DNA from 3 places in the Mucilaginibacter terrenus genome. Region 3 is predicted to be linked to each of the others. Evidence: riboswitches for the same ligand, from Rfam matches in the RefSeq annotation. Region 3 holds a riboswitch; each other region holds the start of a gene.
The links. Region 3 has a riboswitch for S-adenosylmethionine ahead of DYU05_RS09500 (peroxiredoxin). Riboswitches for the same ligand answer to the same signal wherever they lie in the genome.

Region 1 (3,280 bases), on a different contig from region 3:
TTGCAGACAAGTTAGCCTGCAGCGAACTTATAATAATATCGCCGCGATCGCCCGGCGTCACAATCAGTACGTTCTCCTTTAAATAATTTAAAAAGTTTGGCACCTGCATGGCACCGGTTACAAAGTGATCTACCTGGTTGGCAAGATGTTCCCGGCCAAATAGTAAACGTCCGTTCAAACATTCAAAAATGTCGTTTACCGTGGGGTTTTCAAGTGTCTGCTCCGCAGGGATAACAGAAACCAAGATGTTCTCTGGCAGTTGCGCCACAAGCAATTGCTTCACATCAGCTGTTTGGGCAGATTGCACCCTGTTGGCCACCACGGCAAGCACTTGTATATCGTGCGACTGATAGGCTCTCCAAAAATTGAGTGTGTCCTGTACAATCTCGGCCGTGGTTTTATTATCGCCCGATACCAGCAGTAAAACCGGTGCATTCAGGTTTTTGGCAATTAACCTGTTGGTTTCAAACTCAAATGCTGTAGCCGGCCCAGCAAAATCGCTGCCTTCTACAACGGTGTAGTCATAAGCAGCTTCAAGGCTTTTAAACCTGCTGATGATCGCGTCCAGCATATCGCCTTGCCGCCCATCCTTCAGGTGTTGCATTGCATCTTGCCTGGTAAAAGCATAAGTATCTGCATATGCCTGCGGTAGTTGAAAGTGAGATAGAATAGTTTGAATATGGCTGTCCGGCTGTTCTTGCGGAGCAAGCGGTATTATAGGTTTAAAGTAACCTATTTTTTGTGCCCTACCCAGCAGCATGGCTACCAGCCCAAGTGCAATAACTGACTTACCACTGTAGGGTTCGGCAGAGGCTATATAAATGCTTTTAGTCAAAGTAATATTGTATAGTTTCCGGCAAAGGTAAAGCTTAACTGCTTGCAAATACCTGTCGTAAATTAATAAATAAGGTAATTTAAGTCACCTTGAAGGTCGTCTTAATTAACAGGTAGCACAGCATTAATGTTTATTCCTAAGGAACTGTTTTTACCATATCTGCTTGCACTGCTAACCCATTAAAGGGAGAATAATTTATTTTAAATAAAATCTATTAATTCTATAGTCTTTATATTTTATTCATATATTTGCATCGAAATAGTTCTTTATAGTTATCAAGAAAGACCGAGGGAAAGGCCCTATGACGTCTTAGCAACCTATACAATAAGTATAAAGGTGCTAATTCCTGTCTGCCATTGGCAGAAGAGATAATGTTTACAATACATGCTTAGCTGTCGGGCTTATCAGTACACAATATCTCCCCGGTGCAATCTTGATGGCTGAAAAGCAATATTGTTAATGCTATATTATTATGAAAACACCTTTTACATTTCGCTCGTTTTTAAATCACTCGCCATCATCATCTGCATGTTTCATGCAAGGCATGCGTTGTTGCTGCTAATTTAATTCCCCATCCTGCTGAGGCGTGCAGCCTCTGGTTATTCAAACATCCTTTACAATAGCTAATTGCAGTGCAGCTGCATTGGGCTTTCGTACAGGCATTTTTTACCTCTTACAATTAATAGTCATGTCCAAAATTTACAAGCTGTTTTTGGCGGCTTTACTGCCATTTTTCTTGCTGCAAACTACCTACGCCCAAACGGTTAAGGTTAGCGGCGTTGTCACCGCCCGGTCAGACGGGCAGCCGCTCCCCGGCGTTACGGTGGCTGTTCAGGGATCTACCAATGGTACTCAGACAGATGTACAGGGCAGGTTTTCCCTCAATGCAAAACCAAATGATGTACTCCGGATATCCTACTTGGGCTTCACCACACAACAGGTCACGGTTACACAGGCCGACGCACCGTTGCAAATAGTACTGGTAGAAGCCGCAAACTCGTTAAACGAGGTGGTGGTAACGGCGCTTAACATCAGCAAAGACAAAAAGTCGTTGGGCTACGCGGTACAAAGCTTAAAGTCGCGTGATATATCAGAAGCTAAAGAAAGCAACCTGGTAAACGCGCTTGCCGGTAAAGTTGCCGGTGTACAGGTTACCAACAGCCAGGGCGACATGGGATCATCACGTATAGTTATTCGCGGCGAAACATCGGTATCGGGTAACAACCAGCCACTGTTTGTGGTGGATGGCGTTATCGTAGATAACTCGCAGTTTCAGGGTGCTAACGGGTCAAGAGATTTCCCTAACGCAATTTCCGACCTCAACCCTGAGGATATAGAATCTATAAGTGTACTTAAAGGACCAAACGCTGCCGCACTGTACGGCTACCGCGCAGCTGCGGGTGTTATCCTTATAAAAACTAAAACAGGTAAGGGTGCCAAGGGCCTTGGTATCACTATCAACTCCAACACCAGCTTTGCAACCCTGAAGGTCTTCCCTGATTATCAAAACCAGTTTGGACAGGGATCCAACGGGAAATTTAGCTACGTGGATGGCAAAGGCGGAGGCGTTAACGATGGTGTGGATGAAAGCTGGGGCCCTCCATTGGATGGACGATTGATTCCGCAATTCAACTCTAACGGTGTTGCGGTGCCTTTTGTAGCGCATCCTAATAACGTACGCGATTTCTTCAACACAGGTGTCACCCTAAACAATGGTGTTGCACTTGCGGGCAGCGGCGACAAGTACGATTTTAGGTTGTCATACAACAACCTGCATCAAACTGGTGTGGTGCCTAATTCATCACTGGGCCGTAATTCATTTTTATTGAACACAACGTTCAGGCCAACACCAAAGCTTACCGTTACTACTATAGCTAATTACATAAAAGACGATGCAGGCAACCTTCCGGGTGCTTACGGCCGCAGGGCAACCAGCACCATGCTTCAGTTTACATGGTTTGGCCGCCAGGTGGATATAAGCCAGTTGAAAAACTACAGAAACCCTGATGGCAGCACCTTTAACTGGAACAACAGCTACTATAGCAACCCATATTTTATAGCTTATGAGAACACAGTTGGGCAGTATAAAGACCGCCTGATTGGCAGCATCGAGCTGAATTACAAAATTGGTGGCGGCCTATCTGCAAATTTTAGAACCGGTACCGACTTTTACAACGACCGTCGTAAAATAAAGGTGGCCTATGGTACTAATGGAACACCATTCGGTTCTTATGAAGAAGACGCTTATCACGTGAGCGAAACCAATACTGAAGGCCGGCTGCAGTACACTAAAAAGCTGAGCAAAGATTTCTCCCTTGATGCATTTATTGGTGGCAACATAAGCACAATTATAAACGAGCAGAACGACCAGATAGCACCTAAGCTGGCAGTTGCGGGCCTTTATACGTTGAGTAACTCACGTGATCCGCTGGTATCATCAAATTA
Region 2 (3,280 bases), 1.3 Mb from region 3:
GCGGCTTTCAAGCCCTTAGCACCACCATCTGGCGCTCCGGCGTAGAAAGTACGATCAGCAGTAATTGCCAAACGTTGTGATTCGTTAAAAGCAATACCCCACGGCGAGTGGCGTGCGTTGGTAGCAATGAGTATCAAATTTTTTATGCGTTCAGGCTCACTTATGCTCCACTCCATAGCTTGCTGCCCTCCAAGCGAACCGCCTATCAGTATCTCAATAGCTGATATTTCCAGGTAATCTGCAAGGAGTTGATGCGCTCTCGCCAGATCTCGAGTGGTAAATTCAGGAAAAGCAAGGTAATAAGGCTGACCTGTTATCGGGTTTATGGTAAGCGGGTTATCAGAGCCATAAGGTGAACCAATAATGTTTGCACATACCACAAGGTGCTCATCGGGGTTAAAGTGGTCATTGTCGCCAAACAGCCCTTTCCACCAGTCAAATACGTCAGAGTTTGCAGTTAAAGCGTGGCATACCCATATTACGTTATCAGCATTTTTGTTTAAAGTACCGTAGGTATGATAGCCTATTTGCAGGCCCTTTAACTTGCGGCCATTTTCAAATTCAAATGTGCCTGTGTATTTAAAAGTTTGTAAACTCATTTCTTTTTTATCGTTACCGCGGGAGCAACTTATTTGGTTGCTCCCTGATAACATCACTTAAAAACTAAAAAAACTAAAATCGTTATGCCAGTTCAGGTTGCTCTATTTTAGCAAATGCCTGTTCAAAATCTGCCTTTATATCATCAATATGTTCTATTCCCACAGCTACCCTAAGCCCTGCCGGTGTTACACCAGCTGCGGCTTGCTCGGCTTCGCTTAGTTGTTGGTGAGTTGTAGCCGATGGCTGAATAATTAATGTTTTAGCATCGCCTACGTTGGCTAAGTGGCTTACAAGCTTAAGGTTGTCGATTACTTTGGAAGCAAGCTCTTTATCACCTTTGATTTCAAATGAAAGTACGGCGCCAAAACCATTTTTAAGATATTTTTTCGCCAATGTGTGTTGAGGTGATGACTCCAGACCTGGATAGTTGACTTTGGCAACCAGCGGATGTTGCTCCAGCCACTTAGCGAGTTCCAGGGCATTGTCTACGTGACGCTGCACACGTAAAGAAAGCGTCTCCAATCCTTGTATATTAAGCCAGGCGTTAAAAGGGGATTGTGACGGACCGAAATCTCTCAATCCCTCTACGCGAGCTCTGATAATAAACTGTATGTTTCCAAAAGGACCGTTAACACCAAATACATCAGCAAACACCAAACCATGATAACCTTCTGCAGGTTCGGTAAACTGCGAGAATTTGCCATTACCCCAATTGTAGTTGCCGCCGTCTACAATAGCGCCTCCGATGCTGGTACCATGGCCGTTAATCCACTTAGTGGTCGATTCTACAACTACGTGTGCGCCATGCTGCAACGGACGAAACAGGTAGCCGCCCGCTCCGAATGTATTATCGACTATAAGTGGTAACTCGTGTTTGTTTGCCAGGCCGCTAACCTTCTCAAAGTCAGGGATGTTAAATCCCGGGTTGCCGATAGTTTCTGCGTAAATTGCTTTTGTTTTATCATCTATGTGCTTTTCTAAAGCCTCAGCAGTGTCGCTTTCGGCAAACCTAACTTCTATCCCAAGGCGTTTAAAAGCAACTTTGAATTGATTATAAGTACCACCATAAAGAAAAGGAGAAGTAACAAAGTTATCACCAGCCTGCAAGATATTATTCAAAGCTATAAATTGTGCAGCTTGACCTGACGCGGTAGCCAAAGCAGCAACACCACCTTCTAAAGCTGCAATGCGTTTTTCAAACACATCAGTCGTCGGGTTCATCAAACGGGTATAAATATTCCCAAATTCCTTTAAGGCAAAGAGGTTTGCACCATGCTCGGCACTGTTAAATACGTAAGAGCTTGTTTGGTAAAGGGGGACAGCACGCGCACCTGTAGTGGCATCAACTTCCTGTCCGGCATGAAGTTGTAAGGTTTCGAATTTTAAGCTTGACATGTTCTGTAGATTTTAAGGATTTTGTTGAAATATTACGATTGAGGCGTCAGGATAAGGTATCCTGCTGTTCACGTTTCTTCAGAAACAAAAGGGACGTGTGTTTACCGGCTAGCAGCAGCAACACATACAAATACAGCCATTTATATGGTTGTATGCAGAACGGTTAACCGTTTGTGATTGCTGATTATTGTGCTGGAAGTGGATCGTACTTTTCATGATTAAAAATTTATATCCCCCGGGGTTATTTTCCGGGACAGGAATTGGCACCTTCTCCATTCCGGAGGGTTGCCAGCGGTTCTTTGAGCCTGATCTCTCGCCGCTTCTTTATAAACCAAAATCCTTTTGAGGGAATTGATCAAGGTATCGCTACCAAATAATGTTCCAAATATAGGGCGATATAATTTTACTATCCAAATAATATTTCAATTTTATTGTCATATCATAAATATCACTTACCTGCACATGGCTCAATGATAGTCAAGTTTTAGTTACCGATAGAAGCAGTAGAACTAAATTATTATCTTCTTAATGCGAAATTATATGCCAACCGCAGACCTACTATCCCCCTGGTATCGCCTGGATTGGTCCGCAACTTAATTGCATCTGCTCTAAGGCTTATTTCGATGTTTTTCTTGTTATTGATTGTCGGCTCATAAGCTAAAGCGAACGACGGGGAAACTCCTGCAACTATGTCATCGCTGCCAGTTACGATATATCCCATGGCACCCGGTTTAACGCTGATGCAATTAGAGATATAGTACTTTAAGGTCAACCCACCGTATAAGATATCGGCTTTGCGGGTAATGTAAATGGCATTGTTAATTGTGTAGGTATGGTTTGTTTCAGCATTAAGTCGTTCGTACCCAATGGCGGGTACAAGCCCCAATTTATCATTTAAACGAATACTGCCCTGAGCTATAGCGCCCCATCCAATTTTAAACCCTGCAGCTAAAGGCTGATTTACGCCTGCACCCAAGCCGAACGAGCTCTTCATTTGAGCGGATGCTACGGTATACATTAACACCGATAAAACACCAGTTATAATAGTAATTTTCATGCTTCAAACTTGTTTACTAAAAGTCAATCAGGTATTAACATGCTATAAACATTTGGTGAATTTGCGTTGTGTTGAATAGATAAATAGCGCGTAGCAACTGTTTAACATACCGCCATTAACCTAAAGCTTGCTCCAGATCAGCAATAAGGTCATCTATATGCTCAAGTCCTGGAGATACTCTCAACAAGTTAAAAGGAGTCTTGGTATCAGGACCTTCAACGGATGCAC
Region 3 (3,280 bases):
AGAGTTTTATAGCATCGTCAATCGCCTTGGTAATTACAGGCTGGTACTGTGGTTCAAAAAAGCTGATTGCCTCGTCAAAGGTCATATTAACATCGCCGTATAGCTGATATATCTCAAATATCTCAGGCGACATATACAGGCCCATTGTTGGTATATCTATTTCCCAGCCGCCAATTCTGGCAATGCGGCTGGTTTCAGCGTACAAGAACTCTGCTTTTTTGGCTTTTAGTTCGGTAAGTTTGTGATGATCAATATTGCTGAGTACTCCGTATATAAACCTGCCGTCGTCGCCATCGTACTTTAAAGCGGTACTTTCAAACCACTGGTAGCCTTTATGCCTGGTAAGCAAACGGACCTGTGCAACAGGCGCAGGCCCCGGCCCCGAATAATGGATAGCCTTTATAAAGGCAGCCTTGTCCCCGTGGTAAAGAAGGTTGTCGTAAAAGTTTTTGTAGGAGCACTCGATGTCGCCGGGCTTGTAGCCAAGTAAAGCGTAAAACCCGGCAGACCACTGCGCCTTTTGCGTAACCTGGTCATACTGCCAGATACCGGTATTTACGTTATTTATTAAACGGGCAAGTCGTGCAGCACTTTCTTCAGAAAAATTATCTGTTACCGAATTGCTCATCATTTAACCCGTTTCTTCTCTTTTAGTAAATACCTTATTAAACATACAGGTACAATTTTAGTACCCATACAACGCTATTGTTTAATAATTATCGATATCTGTAATTTATTTAACTTTTGGTAGATAATATTTCTTTGCTAATGTATAAATTATTTCGCAGCATTATTTCATATTTAACATTATACCGATAGTTATATTAAAAGTATTAAATTACTTACTGTTTTATACGTCGTAACATCTAAAAGGGTTGTGACATCAACAAACGGGGATGATATGGACCTCAACAAAACGAGTTAAATGTTATCCATTATTTCACCAAGTGTTGTAAAAATTATTTTTTATTTGTTTGTCAGTCACTTAGATTAAAAAAGTAAAAAAAATTATAAAGTCTATAGGAATTATAGATTTTATATCTACATTTGTGTCGTTATCGTTCTTTAAATATACTTATCCAGAAAGACAGAGGGAAAGGCCCTATGATGTCTTAGCAACCTGTACCGGCTTTAAGCCAGTGTAAGGTGCTAATTCCTGCTCCGCACTAAACGGGGACAGATAAGCTGATTTAACAGAAAACAGAACGTTTGTAAAAGCGTCCTTTTGGCTTGTATTTAGCGCCTTTCATCAACACTCTTCCTGGATGATTTTATTGGTTAAACGTTTGCAATTTGCATAGCTTTATTGCAGCAAACCGATACTTAAAACTTAATAAAATTAAAAACATGAGCTTACGCATTGGCGACGACGCCCCAAATTTTAAAGCAAAAACATCAAACGGAGAAATTGATTTCTACGAATACCTGGGCGACAGCTGGGGTGTGCTATTCTCGCACCCGGCGGATTATACACCTGTTTGCACTACCGAACTTGGTAAAACAGCATCGTTAAAAGATGAGTTTGACAAACGTAATGTAAAGGTGATTGCACTGAGTACTGACAATGTGGAATCGCACAAAGGATGGATAAACGATATCAACGAAACACAGGGCGTAGAGGTTACCTTTCCGATAATAGGAGACGAGAGCAGGGAAATATCCCAAGCGTATGATATGATACATCCTAACGCTTCTCTTACCGCAACAGTACGCTCGTTGTTTGTAATAGGGCCGGATAAAAAGATTAAACTGATCATCAGCTACCCGGCATCAACAGGACGTAACTTCCAGGAGATTTTAAGGGTGATAGATTCGTTGCAGTTAACTGCTTACCACAGTGTGGCAACTCCCGCAGATTGGAAGGACGGTGAAGATGTAGTAGTGCTGCCATCCATCAAAACAGAAGATATACCGGCTAAGTTCCCTAAGGGGCATAAGGTGATAAAACCTTACCTCAGGACAACTCCGCAGCCTAACAAATAAGGGCTGAAAGATAAAGTCGTGTGGCCGAGAGGATAGGTGAGGGTCTGCAAAACCTTATACGGTAGTTCGAATCTACCCACGACGTCTGATTTAAAGTGTTCTATAGTTTTCAGGAGCGACCGGCGGAAGAGCCGGTCGCTTTTTTATTAGAGTTTTTGCACGCACCAGGTAGTCATGCAGCGGAGATTTTGCACGTTGGTTGTTTTTATAGGCTCAAATAATTCACCGTTTAAGTCACGGGTATAGTTCAGCAATATCTGCTGGTTTACCAGGAACCGTTCTGAACCATCAGGAAGGAGGTAACGGTTGTTGCCCAAGGGCATAACTTTGCCCTCTATACCAATGTCTGATGCCAGTCGAGCAAAAAAGTAACCACCCGGTTTCAGCACCCGCCACATGGAGGTGACCATCGCATCAAAGTGTTCAATGGTTTCGGCAAAATGCAGTACCGCGCTGCTGATGACCAAGTCGAAAGATGCATCAGCAAAGGGCAGGTCTTCCGCAGGTGTCACTATAAAGTTTGTAGATGGCAGATTAGGTGCAAGCACCGCAGCCATATCGCGCACCTGTGCCACCGCATCGGGGTTAGGGTCCACTCCGAATACGTTATAACCATTCTGCAGGAAATAGATCAGATTACGGCCACCGCCGCAACCTGCATCTAATATGGTTTGGCAGTTGCTAAAGGTGCCTTTTAACAGCTGATCGAACAGGTAAATATCGATATTACCAAACTGTTGCTGTAGGGTGTCTTGCATGCGCTAAATATAGGAATAACAAGATTGCAGGTTGCACAATAGGCTTTAAACTTCGTGCTCATTTTTAAAAAGAAAGCTTATTTCCTTAAAATTATCGATATACTTGTTACCGAGTACCCCAATCATCCAAATACCAATAAGCCCCTGTGTCTACACTTAAATTTACGTTGCTGCTTGGCTGCTGCTGTCTGCTTGCATTGACCTCTTACGCACAGAAAAAAAATATCAATTATCGGTACCAGATACACCGCAGTGCATCTAAAATTAAGATAGATGGCCTGCTGGATGAAGCCGGCTGGCAAGCTGCTGATACGACCACCGACTTTGCTATGGTATTGCCAATGGATACCAGTCGGACTAATGTACGCACCACCGTGCGGATGACCTATGACGATGATAACCTTTATATATCTGCGGTTTGTTATCAGCCTACATCGGGGTATATGGTGGAGTCGCTGAAGCGTGACTTCAACTTTGGTAAAAACGATAATTTCATCTTTTTTCTTGACCCCTTTGACGCACGTACAGATGGTTTTAGC

Region 1: linked by a shared signal. The riboswitch ahead of DYU05_RS17725 (SusC/RagA family TonB-linked outer membrane protein) and the one ahead of DYU05_RS09500 (peroxiredoxin) in region 3 are both predicted to bind S-adenosylmethionine.
Region 2: linked by a shared signal. The riboswitch ahead of DYU05_RS03645 (O-acetylhomoserine aminocarboxypropyltransferase/cysteine synthase family protein) and the one ahead of DYU05_RS09500 (peroxiredoxin) in region 3 are both predicted to bind S-adenosylmethionine.

Annotation. Positions count from the first base shown of each region.
Region 1 covers NZ_QWDE01000004.1:89,221-92,500, reverse strand. Annotated here, with positions in the region: gene pta (phosphate acetyltransferase) at 1-835, opposite strand, end outside; SAM riboswitch class I at 1,105-1,210, shown strand; gene DYU05_RS17725 (SusC/RagA family TonB-linked outer membrane protein) at 1,524-3,280, shown strand, end outside.
Region 2 covers NZ_QWDE01000001.1:857,342-860,621, forward strand. Annotated here, with positions in the region: gene DYU05_RS03640 (homoserine O-acetyltransferase family protein) at 1-599, opposite strand, end outside; gene DYU05_RS03645 (O-acetylhomoserine aminocarboxypropyltransferase/cysteine synthase family protein) at 682-1,995, opposite strand; SAM riboswitch class I at 2,219-2,328, opposite strand; gene DYU05_RS03650 (hypothetical protein) at 2,513-3,052, opposite strand; gene DYU05_RS03655 (trans-sulfuration enzyme family protein) at 3,168-3,280, opposite strand, start outside.
Region 3 covers NZ_QWDE01000001.1:2,125,053-2,128,332, reverse strand. Annotated here, with positions in the region: gene DYU05_RS09505 (PAS domain-containing sensor histidine kinase) at 1-631, opposite strand, end outside; SAM riboswitch class I at 1,073-1,187, shown strand; gene DYU05_RS09500 (peroxiredoxin) at 1,348-1,983, shown strand; tRNA gene DYU05_RS21105 (tRNA-Cys) at 1,998-2,068, shown strand; gene DYU05_RS09495 (class I SAM-dependent methyltransferase) at 2,130-2,741, opposite strand; gene DYU05_RS09490 (carbohydrate binding family 9 domain-containing protein) at 2,888-3,280, shown strand, end outside.